3 regions of the Mesorhizobium sp. B2-4-14 genome follow, and region 3 is predicted to be linked to each of the others. Evidence: predicted binding sites of a transcription regulator. Region 3 holds the regulator's gene; each other region holds the start of a gene.

Region 1 (3,280 bases), on a different contig from region 3:
ATCTCCTCGGCGATGTCGCGGCGGTTGATGAGGCCGAAATTCTCGACCAGCTGGAAGGCAATGCCGCGGCCGATGCCGGAAATCTGGTCGGCATTCTTCAGATCGACCAGCGGCTTCAACAGCGACTCGATCTGGAAATTGACGAAACGTTCGGCACGCGCCGCGACTTTGTCGCGCGCCGGCCCGGTCAGCTGTTCGTCGGCCAAAAGCACGAGGCGCGGCTTCAGCGCATCCTCGCCGGAGACCAGTGTGCCGATCGGCGCGCCGATCCAGCGCAGCGTGCCGTCCGAGCCAAGCGCGAGGTCGCCATTGGCGCAGGCGCCGAAGCGTTCGGCACGCGCCTCGAACTCGGCGGCCAGCGCCTTCTGGGCGGCCGTGCGCACGGCCTTGGCGTCTTCGCCGCCGGCGCTCTGGTCGGCGGTGAAGCGGAACCCTTGCAACTCGCCGACATGGTGGCCTTCGACGAGGACGGTTCCGGTAGGACTAATTTCGGCTTCAGGCATGGTATTTTCTCTAAGGCGCCGCATGAGGACGGAAGTCCTGCGGTCTACGAAGCGTTTCGTCAACCGCTCATGCAGCGCATCCGACAATCTGTCTTCGATTTCACGCGTCTTTTCCTGCCAGTGTGCCTGATCGGCCAGCCAGTCAGGCCGGTTCGACACGAATGTCCAGGTGCGGATCTGGGCTATGCGGTGCGACAGCGTGTCGATGTCGCCCTCGGTGGTGTCGGCGCGGCGCACCTGCTCGGCCATGTAGTTCTCGTCGACATGGCCATGCCGGGCGAGGTCCATGTAGATCGACGCAATGAGGTCGGCATGCTGGGCCGGGGCGATCTTTCGGTAATCGGGAAGCGCGCAGGCCTCCCACAGCAGCGCCACGCGTTTGGCGTCTGTGGCTAGCGCGCGGATGTCCCCGTCGCGCGACAGATATTCGAGCGCCTGGGCATCCACCGCCGGCAGCGCGCGCGTCAAGCCTTCGACTGGCGCGTTGGTCTCGATCGAGCGCTTCAGCGCATCGAGGCTGGCAAAGTCGAAATGCGCGGTGCGCCACTGCAGCACCTTCACCGGATCGAAATCATGGCTCTCGATCTTGTTGACCAGCTCCTCGTCAAGCGGATCGACCTGGCCGGTGACGCCAAAAGTGCCGTCGCGCAGATGCCGGCCGGCGCGCCCGGCGATCTGGCCGAGTTCGGCCGCTGTCAGGTTGCGATACTGGTAGCCGTCGAATTTGCGGTTCTGGGCGAAGGCGACGTGGTCGAGATCGAGGTTGAGGCCCATGCCGATGGCATCGGTGGCGACGAGATAGTCGACATCGCCGGACTGGAACAGCGCCACCTGGGCGTTGCGGGTGCGGGGCGAGAGCGCACCGAGCACGACGGCCGCTCCACCCTGCTGGCGCCGGATCAGCTCGGCGATGGCATAGACCTCGTCGGCGGAGAAGGCCACGATTGCGGTGCGCCGGGGCAGGCGGGTCAGCTTCTTGGACCCAGCATAGGCCAGATGCGACAGCCGTGGGCGTCTCACCACCGAGACGCCCTTCAGCAGGCGCTGGAGGATGCCGTGCATCGTGGCCGCGCCGAGGAGCAGCGTTTCCTGGCGGCCGCGCAGATGCAGGATGCGGTCGGTGAAGATGTGGCCGCGCTCGAGGTCGCCCGCGAGCTGCACCTCATCGATGGCGACGAAGGCGGCGTCGGTCTCGCGTGGCATGGCTTCGACGGTGCAGACCGAGTATTTGGCGCCTGGCGGCTGGATCTTCTCCTCGCCGGTGACCAGCGCGACCTTGTGGGCGCCAACTTTTTCACAGACGCGGCTGTAGACCTCGCGCGCCAGCAGCCTGAGCGGCAGGCCGATGACGCCGGTTTCGTGCGCCACCATGCGCTCGATGGCGAGATGGGTCTTGCCGGTGTTGGTCGGCCCAAGCACGGCGGTCACGTCGCGGCCCGACAGGATCAGCGGCTGGGTGTGTTTCGGCTGGATGTTCATCGGCTCGGAAATAGGGCTTTCTGGCCTCTCATTGTCGGGACGTGCCCCGGACGGCGCGTATGACAGGCGACACATAGGGATTTCGAGCGCGAAGCGAAAGCGGAATGTTCCGCCGGCGGCTCGAAGGTGTCTGTGTGAAACTCCCGGTCGGTCGCTGATTAACGGATGGAACGAGTCTGGAACGAATCAGCGACGAATCGCTGACTCTTCCAGATTCAGCTTTTGTTCACGGCTACATATGGATTTTGTGACCATGAGTCTCACCACATGCTGAATCGTCGAACTGGCCCATTTTATGCAGGGCGAGCTTTGCCGTTAACCTTTGCCAGGAAACGAAGAAAGCGGTGCGACACGCTTCGCTCAACATTGTGAAATTGTTAATCTTTCTGAATCTGGCATTAAGGAACCGCAGGCGATTCCGGCCCTATTAACATTAACTTCCGCTCAAACCCGGAACGAATCGGCGACAAACCGGCGCCAGCGGTATTTTCCCTTTTTGTTCCGCCAATATCGGTGTTGTGAACAGCTTATGCACCGGGAATCCACAGGTTTGGCCACCGGTTTCGCACCGAGGGTCCCGCCGCCATTAACCTTGCGGATTGGGGATTGCGCTGCGGCGAAGACAGGCCTCAGCGTCAATTCGCAAACGGACCGGTTTCCCGATCCGTTTGTCGCCAGTGCGAGGCCGTTGGCCTCGGCGACGTGTCAGACGAAATACTGGCCGCCGTTTGCGGTGAGGGTCGAGCCGGTGATGAAACCGGCCTCTTCCGAAGCGAGGAAGACGACGCAGCGCGCGATCTCTTCCGGTTCGCCGAGGCGGCCGACGGGGATCTGCGGCAGGATGCGCTCGTTGAGCACCTTCTCGTCGATCGCCTTGACCATTTCGGTGGCGATGTAGCCGGGGCAGATGACGTTGACGGTGATGCCAGCGCGAGCCCCTTCCTGCGCCAGCGCCTTGGAGAAACCAATGTCGCCGGCCTTGGCGGCAGAATAATTGACCTGACCGGCCTGGCCCTTCTGGCCATTGATCGAGGAGATGGTGATGACGCGGCCGAACTTGCGGTCACGCATGCCGCCCCACAGCGGGTGCGTCATGTTGAAGACACCAGACAAATTGGTGTCGATCACCTCTTTCCACTGCTCACGCGTAATCTTGTGGAACATGGCGTCGCGGGTGATGCCGGCATTGTTGACCAGCACCGAGACCGGGCCGAGGTCGGCCTCGACTTTTTTGATGCCGGCGGCACAACCGTCATAGTCGGCAACCGACCATTTGTAGACCGGGATGCCGGTCTCGG
Region 2 (3,280 bases), on a different contig from region 3:
CTGCTTATCATCCGCGACCTGGTCTTCGCCGGGAAAAAGCATTTTCGCGAGTTCCTGCAATCGGATGAAGGCATTTCCTCGCGTACGTTGGCCGAGCGGCTGCAGACGCTGCAGGATGAAGGCATTCTCACCCGCAGCGACGACCCGACCCACGGGCTGAAGGCGATCTACCGGCTGACCGAGGCCGGTATCGACCTGTTGCCGGTGCTGGCCACGCTCGGCGCCTGGGGCAGCAAGCATCGCAAGGCCGACGATCATCTCGCCCGCATCGCCGACGAACTGGCCGCCGGCGGCGATGCGGCGCTGGAACGGATCAAGGCAGCGCTGCGCGCGGAGCATGCTGGATAGGGCCGTGGCAGGCCTTCCGTCCAGGTGATCGGTTTAATTTTAGCGTTTCGTAAAACAATACGTAGAAACCCCTGCTGTAGTACCTGGTACTGATCTGACGAGGGGCGCTGTCGTGTTGAAAGACTTCTGGGCTTCGGAGCGCGGCAATTTCGCGCTGACCACGGTGATCGCGATGCTGCCGCTGATGCTTGGCGTGGCCGGCGCGATCGATCTGGTGGGCACGAGCGACGACGCCGACCACTTGCAGAACTCGCTGGACGCGGCGGGACTCGCCATCGGGACAAAATATTATGCCGGCATGGCGGCTGGCGACGTGCAGCAACTCGGCCAGAACTTCTTCACGGCCAATATGCGCGCCGCCGACCAGCAGGAATATTCGGGAAGCGTCGCAGCCCTCTCGAGCGCCGCCAGCGGCGGCCCCAGCGCCTACTATATTTCGCTTTCGTCCAGCATCAGCCGTCCCAGCTTCATCAGCGCCCTGCCCCCCTGGCAAGCCTCGCGCTCCACCATGGTCAAGATCGTGCCCGGTGCGCAGGCCTGCGTACTTGCGCTCGATCCTCACGCATCCGCTGCGGTCAACCTGCAAGGCTCGACCGACGTCGCGATGAACCATTGCGTGATCGCCGCCAACTCGGACGCGGCCGATTCCGTCAACAGAGGCGGATCTGCGCTGGTGAGCGCCAGCTGCGTTTCGACCGTTGGCGGCACGTCCGGCCTCTTGCCGCCCAACGCCAGCTTGAGTTGCGGCAATCCGCTCGAACATCAGTACGCGTCGTTTGACCCGCTGGCTAACGTCACCCCTCCCCCTTACACGCTTTGCCAGAACGCACCCAACGGCAAATCCATCACCCTTTCGCCCGGCACCTATTGCGACAAGACATGGTCGGGAAACATCACGCTCAACCCCGGCGTCTACATACTGCGTGGGGTCACCATAAAGCCCGGCGGAAATGGCAGCCTCACCGGCCAGGGCGTGACGATATTCCTGATGGAAGGCGCGCAAATCTACATCAACGCAAATGAACAGGTGACCCTCTCGCCGCCCACCAGCGGCACCTATGCCGGCATCACCATATTCCAGGATCGCGGCAATACATCGCCGCTGACACTGAATGGCGGGGCCGGCTCGGTGATCAGCGGCTTCATCTACGCACCGGACGCGCCGATATTCTACGCGGGCAACTCGGATATGAATTCCCAGGGCGACTGCATCCGGCTCGTCGGCGATACCGTGCAGATGACAGGAAATTCGGCCGTGCAGTCGGATTGCGCGGCGGCGCTCGGAAATCGCGAAATGTATGCGGGCCGCCTGATCACGCTTGTCAAATGAGCCGAGAGAGCTGGCCGCCGGCGGCAAGCCGTCTCTGGAAGCGATGAAGACGGCGTTGCGGGCTGGACATATTGGTTAGGCGGCGATGCTTTTCCAGGTTCAAGCGAAGCAGCTTTCTTCTCTAAGCCAGCGCCGCCCCTCACCTGCCTGCCGGCATCCTCTCCCCGTAGAGTTACGGGGAGAGGATCGCTCATCGCCGATTTCGCCAATCTGCGGGACGCCTTCAACAAATCCGTTCCTTGCTTGACAATGATCCCTTTTTGTTCTTCATTCGTTCGCATCTATCAGCAACTGCGGATGAGCGGTCGGGAATGGAGACGACAGCCACCATCCTGCATGCCGATCTCGATGCCTTCTATGCCTCGGTCGAGCAGCTGCTCGATCCGTCGCTGCGCGGCAAGCCGATCGCGGTGGGTGGCGGCGTGGTGCTGGCCGCCTCCTATGAGGCACGCGCCTTTGGCGTGCGTGGCGGCATGCCGGGGCGCAAGGCGCGCGAGCTTTGCCCGCAGCTGATCTTCGTCGGCGGCAATTTCAGCCACTACCAGCGGCTGGGCGACGCGGCGATCAAGGTGCTCGACGATTTCACGCCGGTGGTGGAGCGCATCTCCATCGACGAAGCCTTCGCCGATGTCGCCGGCTGCACGCATCTGTTCGGCCCGCCGGACGAAATCGCCAAAACCATCCGCCGCCGCGTGCGGGCCGAACTCGGCCTGCCGATCTCGATCGGCGTGGCCCGTACCAAGCATCTGGCCAAGATCGCCTCGCAGGTGGCCAAGCCCGACGGGCTGGTGGTGGTCGATCCCGGAACCGAGCTTGCCTTCCTGCACGACCTGCCGGTCTCGCTGATGTGGGGCGTCGGCCCGGCGACCAGGGCGCGGCTGGCCGAAATCGGCATCGAGACCATCGGCCAGTTGGCCAGGACCCACAGCGGCGCGCTGACGCGACTGCTTGGCCCCGCCGCCGGCGAAAAACTCGCCGCCCTGTCGTGGAACCGCGACCCGAGAAAGCTGGAGACGAAGCGGCGGGCGCATTCTGCCGGCGCGCAATTGGCGCTTGGCCAGAAGCCCGCCGTGGCGCGGGTGATCGTGCCGACTTTGCTGCATCTGGCTGACCGTGTCGCCAGCCGGCTGCGCGCCAAGGCGCGGCCCGGCCGCACGGTGACGGTGCGCGTGCGCTTTGCCGATCTCCGCGCCGTGACGCGCTCGATCACGCTCGACCAGCCGATCTCGGCGACCACCATGCTGGCCGAAATCGCCGGCGATCTCGTGCGCGGCGTGCTCGCCGACCACCCTCGGGAGAAGACGATCTCGCTGCTGGCGATCTCGGTCTCGCATCTGGAGGAAAGCGCCGAGCTGCAGCTCGACCTGCCGCTCGGGCTTGCCGACGAGAAGCGCCGGCCCGGCACCCAGAAAGGCCTGGCACGCTTTGGCGCCGACCGCGCCATCGACAAGATCCGCGAGCGCTTCGGCAAGCAGGCGGTCGGCTACGGCGCCGTGGCGCTCGAAGCGGCGCGTTCGGTGCCCGACGAATTCAGGGAACTGGCGGAAAAGGAGCTGTGAGCGGACGGCGCACCCGTCTCAGCCTCTGATCGCCCTACCCGTC
Region 3 (3,280 bases):
CCTGTCGATGCGGTCGGGCTGATTTCCCAGCAATCCGTGCTGCTGGTGACGGTCGCCCTGGTCATCGCGACGATGGCGACGACATGGCTGCGGCTCGCCGCACTCCCATTCGCACTTGCCGGCCTGTTGACTGTGTCGGATACGCGCACGCCCGATGTGCTGATCTCGGAAGATGCCCGACTGGTCGCGGTGCCGATCGGCGGTGGCGAACTCGCGGTCAGCCGGGCACGCCCGAACGAATTCACCGTCGACAACTGGAAACGTGCATTGGTATCCGAAAGCATCGTCGTGCCAGAGGTGTTCAACAAGACAGACGGGCAGTTCGCCATCGCCGATGCCGTAAACCTGCCGCCGGGAGCACCGTTCTACTGCACCGACGGCGTCTGCCTCGCCAGGCACCCGTCCGGAGCGATCGTCGCGCATGTCGAAGACCGCAAGGATACCTGGAAGGCCTGCGGTTTCGCCGACGTGATCGTCGTCAACGACGCGACCGGCTATGACGCCTGCCATAACCCGCTGGTTCTCGTCGTCACCAAACGGCAACTCGCTCGCAAAGGGAGTGCTGCGGTCTTCTTCGACCGCCAATCGGCGACTGGCCCACCAATCGTCAGCTTCGCCGTCGACAGGCCATACCGTCCCTGGCATGAACAGCGCAAATTCTCGCGCGAGGCGAGGGGCCTGCCGCCCTATAAAAAGCCTGACAAAACAAGCGCAACAGCCCCTGCTCAGTAGCGCCTGATCAGCCCGACGAGCTTGCCTTGCACCTTGACCCTGTCCGGTCCGAAAATGCGGGTCTCGTAGGCCGGGTTAGCGGCTTCAAGGGCAATCGAAGCTCCCTTGCGGCGGAACCGTTTCAGGGTCGCTTCCTCTTCGTCGACCAGCGCCACGACGATCTCGCCCGGGCTCGCTGTATCGGCGTTGCGGATGATGACCGTGTCGCCATCGAAGATCCCGGCCTCGATCATCGAGTCCCCCTTGACCTCCAGCGCATAGTGCTCGCCCCCCATGATCATGTCAGGCGGCACCGAGATCGAATGCGTCTGGTGCTGGATGGCATCGATCGGCACACCGGCGGCGATACGGCCCATCACCGGGATCGAGACCGCCGGAACAGCATCGTCGTCATTGCCGGCCGCGGGCAAGCGCGACGGCGCCGGCTTGATCTGACGACCAAGGTTGCCCTGACCGAGGCTGCCCTGGATGACACTTGGCGAAAATTTCTTTGCCGCATTGAGGCCCGGCGCGATCGAATCCGGCAACCTGAGCACTTCCAGTGCGCGCGCCCGATTGGGCAGTCTCCGAATAAAGCCACGTTCCTCCAGCGCCGTGATCAGGCGGTGGATCCCCGACTTGGAGGCAAGATCAAGAGCCTCTTTCATCTCGTCGAAGGAGGGCGGGATGCCGCTTTCCTTGAGCCGTTCATGAATGAACATCAGCAGTTCATGTTGCTTGCGCGTCAGCATGGCGGCCCCCAAGGCATTGAACGAAGGGTCTGAATCGGAATCGAAAAACAAACCCAGAACAAACACTATCTGTTCCAGTTGTGTTCCGCAACCGTTTAAAGTTTAGTGAATTTGTTAAGGGGTTCGAAATTTTTGCCGCCGGCAACAAACGGCAACCGACGCTTACCGACGATTTCTGCCCCGGACACACGCATTGAAATCGTTTTGGTTAATGGCCTGTGGCCCACCCCTTGTTGAGGTTTGGCTTCAGTCGTTTGAAAGGCGCACGGGGCGGATTTATGGAGTCGCCCAGTGTCATCCCAGCGGAACGAAACGAAACCAAAACGCCAACGTTCGCCAGCTCGCTTGGGGGATGGATCCGTGTGTAAGCGTCGGACGGCGCGGAAGCGCCGAAATCATCCGGAAACCGCTTTCAGGCTGCCGGCGCGTGCGGTGTAGTTGTTGGCGCCGCTGTCTTCGCTGTGAACATAGACGTGCAGCGTGTAGCCGATATGCGCCGTCATCAATGCCTTTGCCCGCTCGACATCACGATCGAGCGCCGCCTCCATGATCGCGGTGTGATGCTCGATCGCGATCGCCTCGCGCAGTGCGTCCATGGCCTCTCCATAGCCATGCTTGAGGCCGGCCGCTGCCCGCAAAGTCGGCGCCAGGCCGAGAAAACGATGATGTCGCCGCAGCTGATCCGCGATCGTCGAGCGGAATCGCAGCAGCCAGTTGGACGTCGCACCACTCAGCAGCGCCGCGTGAAAGGCCTCGTGGCTTTCGTCCCACTGATCGACGGCCGCATCCGAGGGGTCGTCAACCGCGGTCTTGCAGCGAGAGAGCCGGTAATGAGCGGTGACAACGGCATCTTCCCATTGCCTGTCGCCTTTTTCCATCGATTCCAGGAACAGGGGCATCTCGACAACCATCCGCGCGCGCGCCAGGTCCTCGAGTTCGGCCCGCGACACGGGAGCGACGGCAAAGCCGCGATTGCTGATGGCAGTGACAAGGCGCTCGGCTTCAAGCCGAGACAATGCTTCACGCAGCGGCGTCCAGCCGACGCCATATGTGCCGCGCAGCGCACTCAACTTGAGCGGCGCACCCGGCATGAGGCGCGTCGTCAGAATATCGCGCCGCAGCAGCTGATAGGCCGCCTCCGTCTTTGTGGAACTATTCTGATCCTGCATCGCAGTCCGTCCATCGTCAGGCTTGGAAAATTATATATCATGGCGGTGCATGGCAAGAATTATATATAATGTTTGACATGGACCGGCGGACTGACCATGATCGCCTGATGTGCCGTCTTTAAGCGGCGCTAATCAAATCTGGGAGGAAATGATGTTGAAGTCGAAATGGCTGTCAGGATTGGCCCTGGCAGGCGCCTTGATGGTCAGCGCCGGCAGCGCCGCGGCTGATCAGATTCGTATCGGCATAGCCAATTTCGGAGAGCATCCTCAGTTGAATGCCGCCATAGCCGGTTTCAAGAAGGCGCTGACGGACAACGGCTTCGTCGAGGGCAAGGACGTCGTCTACACCGAGAGCCATACCAATTTCGACGCATCGCTGGTGCCGCAGATGATCGCCAAGCTGCAGGCAGAGCAGCCCAAGCTGATTTACACCATCACCACGCCGGTCTCGCAGATCGCCAAGAAGGCGCTCGCAGGGTCCGACATTCCGATCGTCTTTGCCGCGGTCACCGATCCGGTCGCGGCCAAGCTGGTGCCGTCATGGGACTCCGGAGACGAAGGCATGACCGGCGCCAGCGATCTGCAGGATGTCGCCGCGGTGATGGCCTTCACCAAGAAGCTGCTGCCGAACGCCAAGCGCTTTGGCGT

Evidence for each region. Region 3 encodes LexA, which represses DNA repair genes until DNA is damaged. Its sites were predicted from a motif close to TGTTCNNNNTGTGTTCNG; they were not measured.
Region 1: the regulator LexA is predicted to act here: its motif matches at 2,149-2,166, upstream of FJ938_RS14945 (helicase-related protein).
Region 2: the regulator LexA is predicted to act here: its motif matches at 1,929-1,946, upstream of dinB (DNA polymerase IV).

Annotation. Positions count from the first base shown of each region.
Region 1 is NZ_VFVA01000014.1:108,603-111,882, forward strand. It holds gene FJ938_RS14945 (helicase-related protein) at 1-1,982, opposite strand, end outside; gene phbB (acetoacetyl-CoA reductase) at 2,688-3,280, opposite strand, start outside.
Region 2 is NZ_VFVA01000013.1:23,618-26,897, forward strand. It holds gene FJ938_RS13765 (helix-turn-helix domain-containing protein) at 1-348, shown strand, start outside; gene FJ938_RS13770 (pilus assembly protein) at 503-1,678, shown strand; gene dinB (DNA polymerase IV) at 1,990-3,237, shown strand; gene FJ938_RS13780 (FGGY-family carbohydrate kinase) at 3,256-3,280, opposite strand, start outside.
Region 3 is NZ_VFVA01000007.1:39,272-42,551, reverse strand. It holds gene FJ938_RS08725 (ComEC/Rec2 family competence protein) at 1-732, shown strand, start outside; gene lexA (transcriptional repressor LexA) at 726-1,463, opposite strand; gene FJ938_RS08715 (GntR family transcriptional regulator) at 1,859-2,632, opposite strand; gene FJ938_RS08710 (ABC transporter substrate-binding protein) at 2,784-3,280, shown strand, end outside.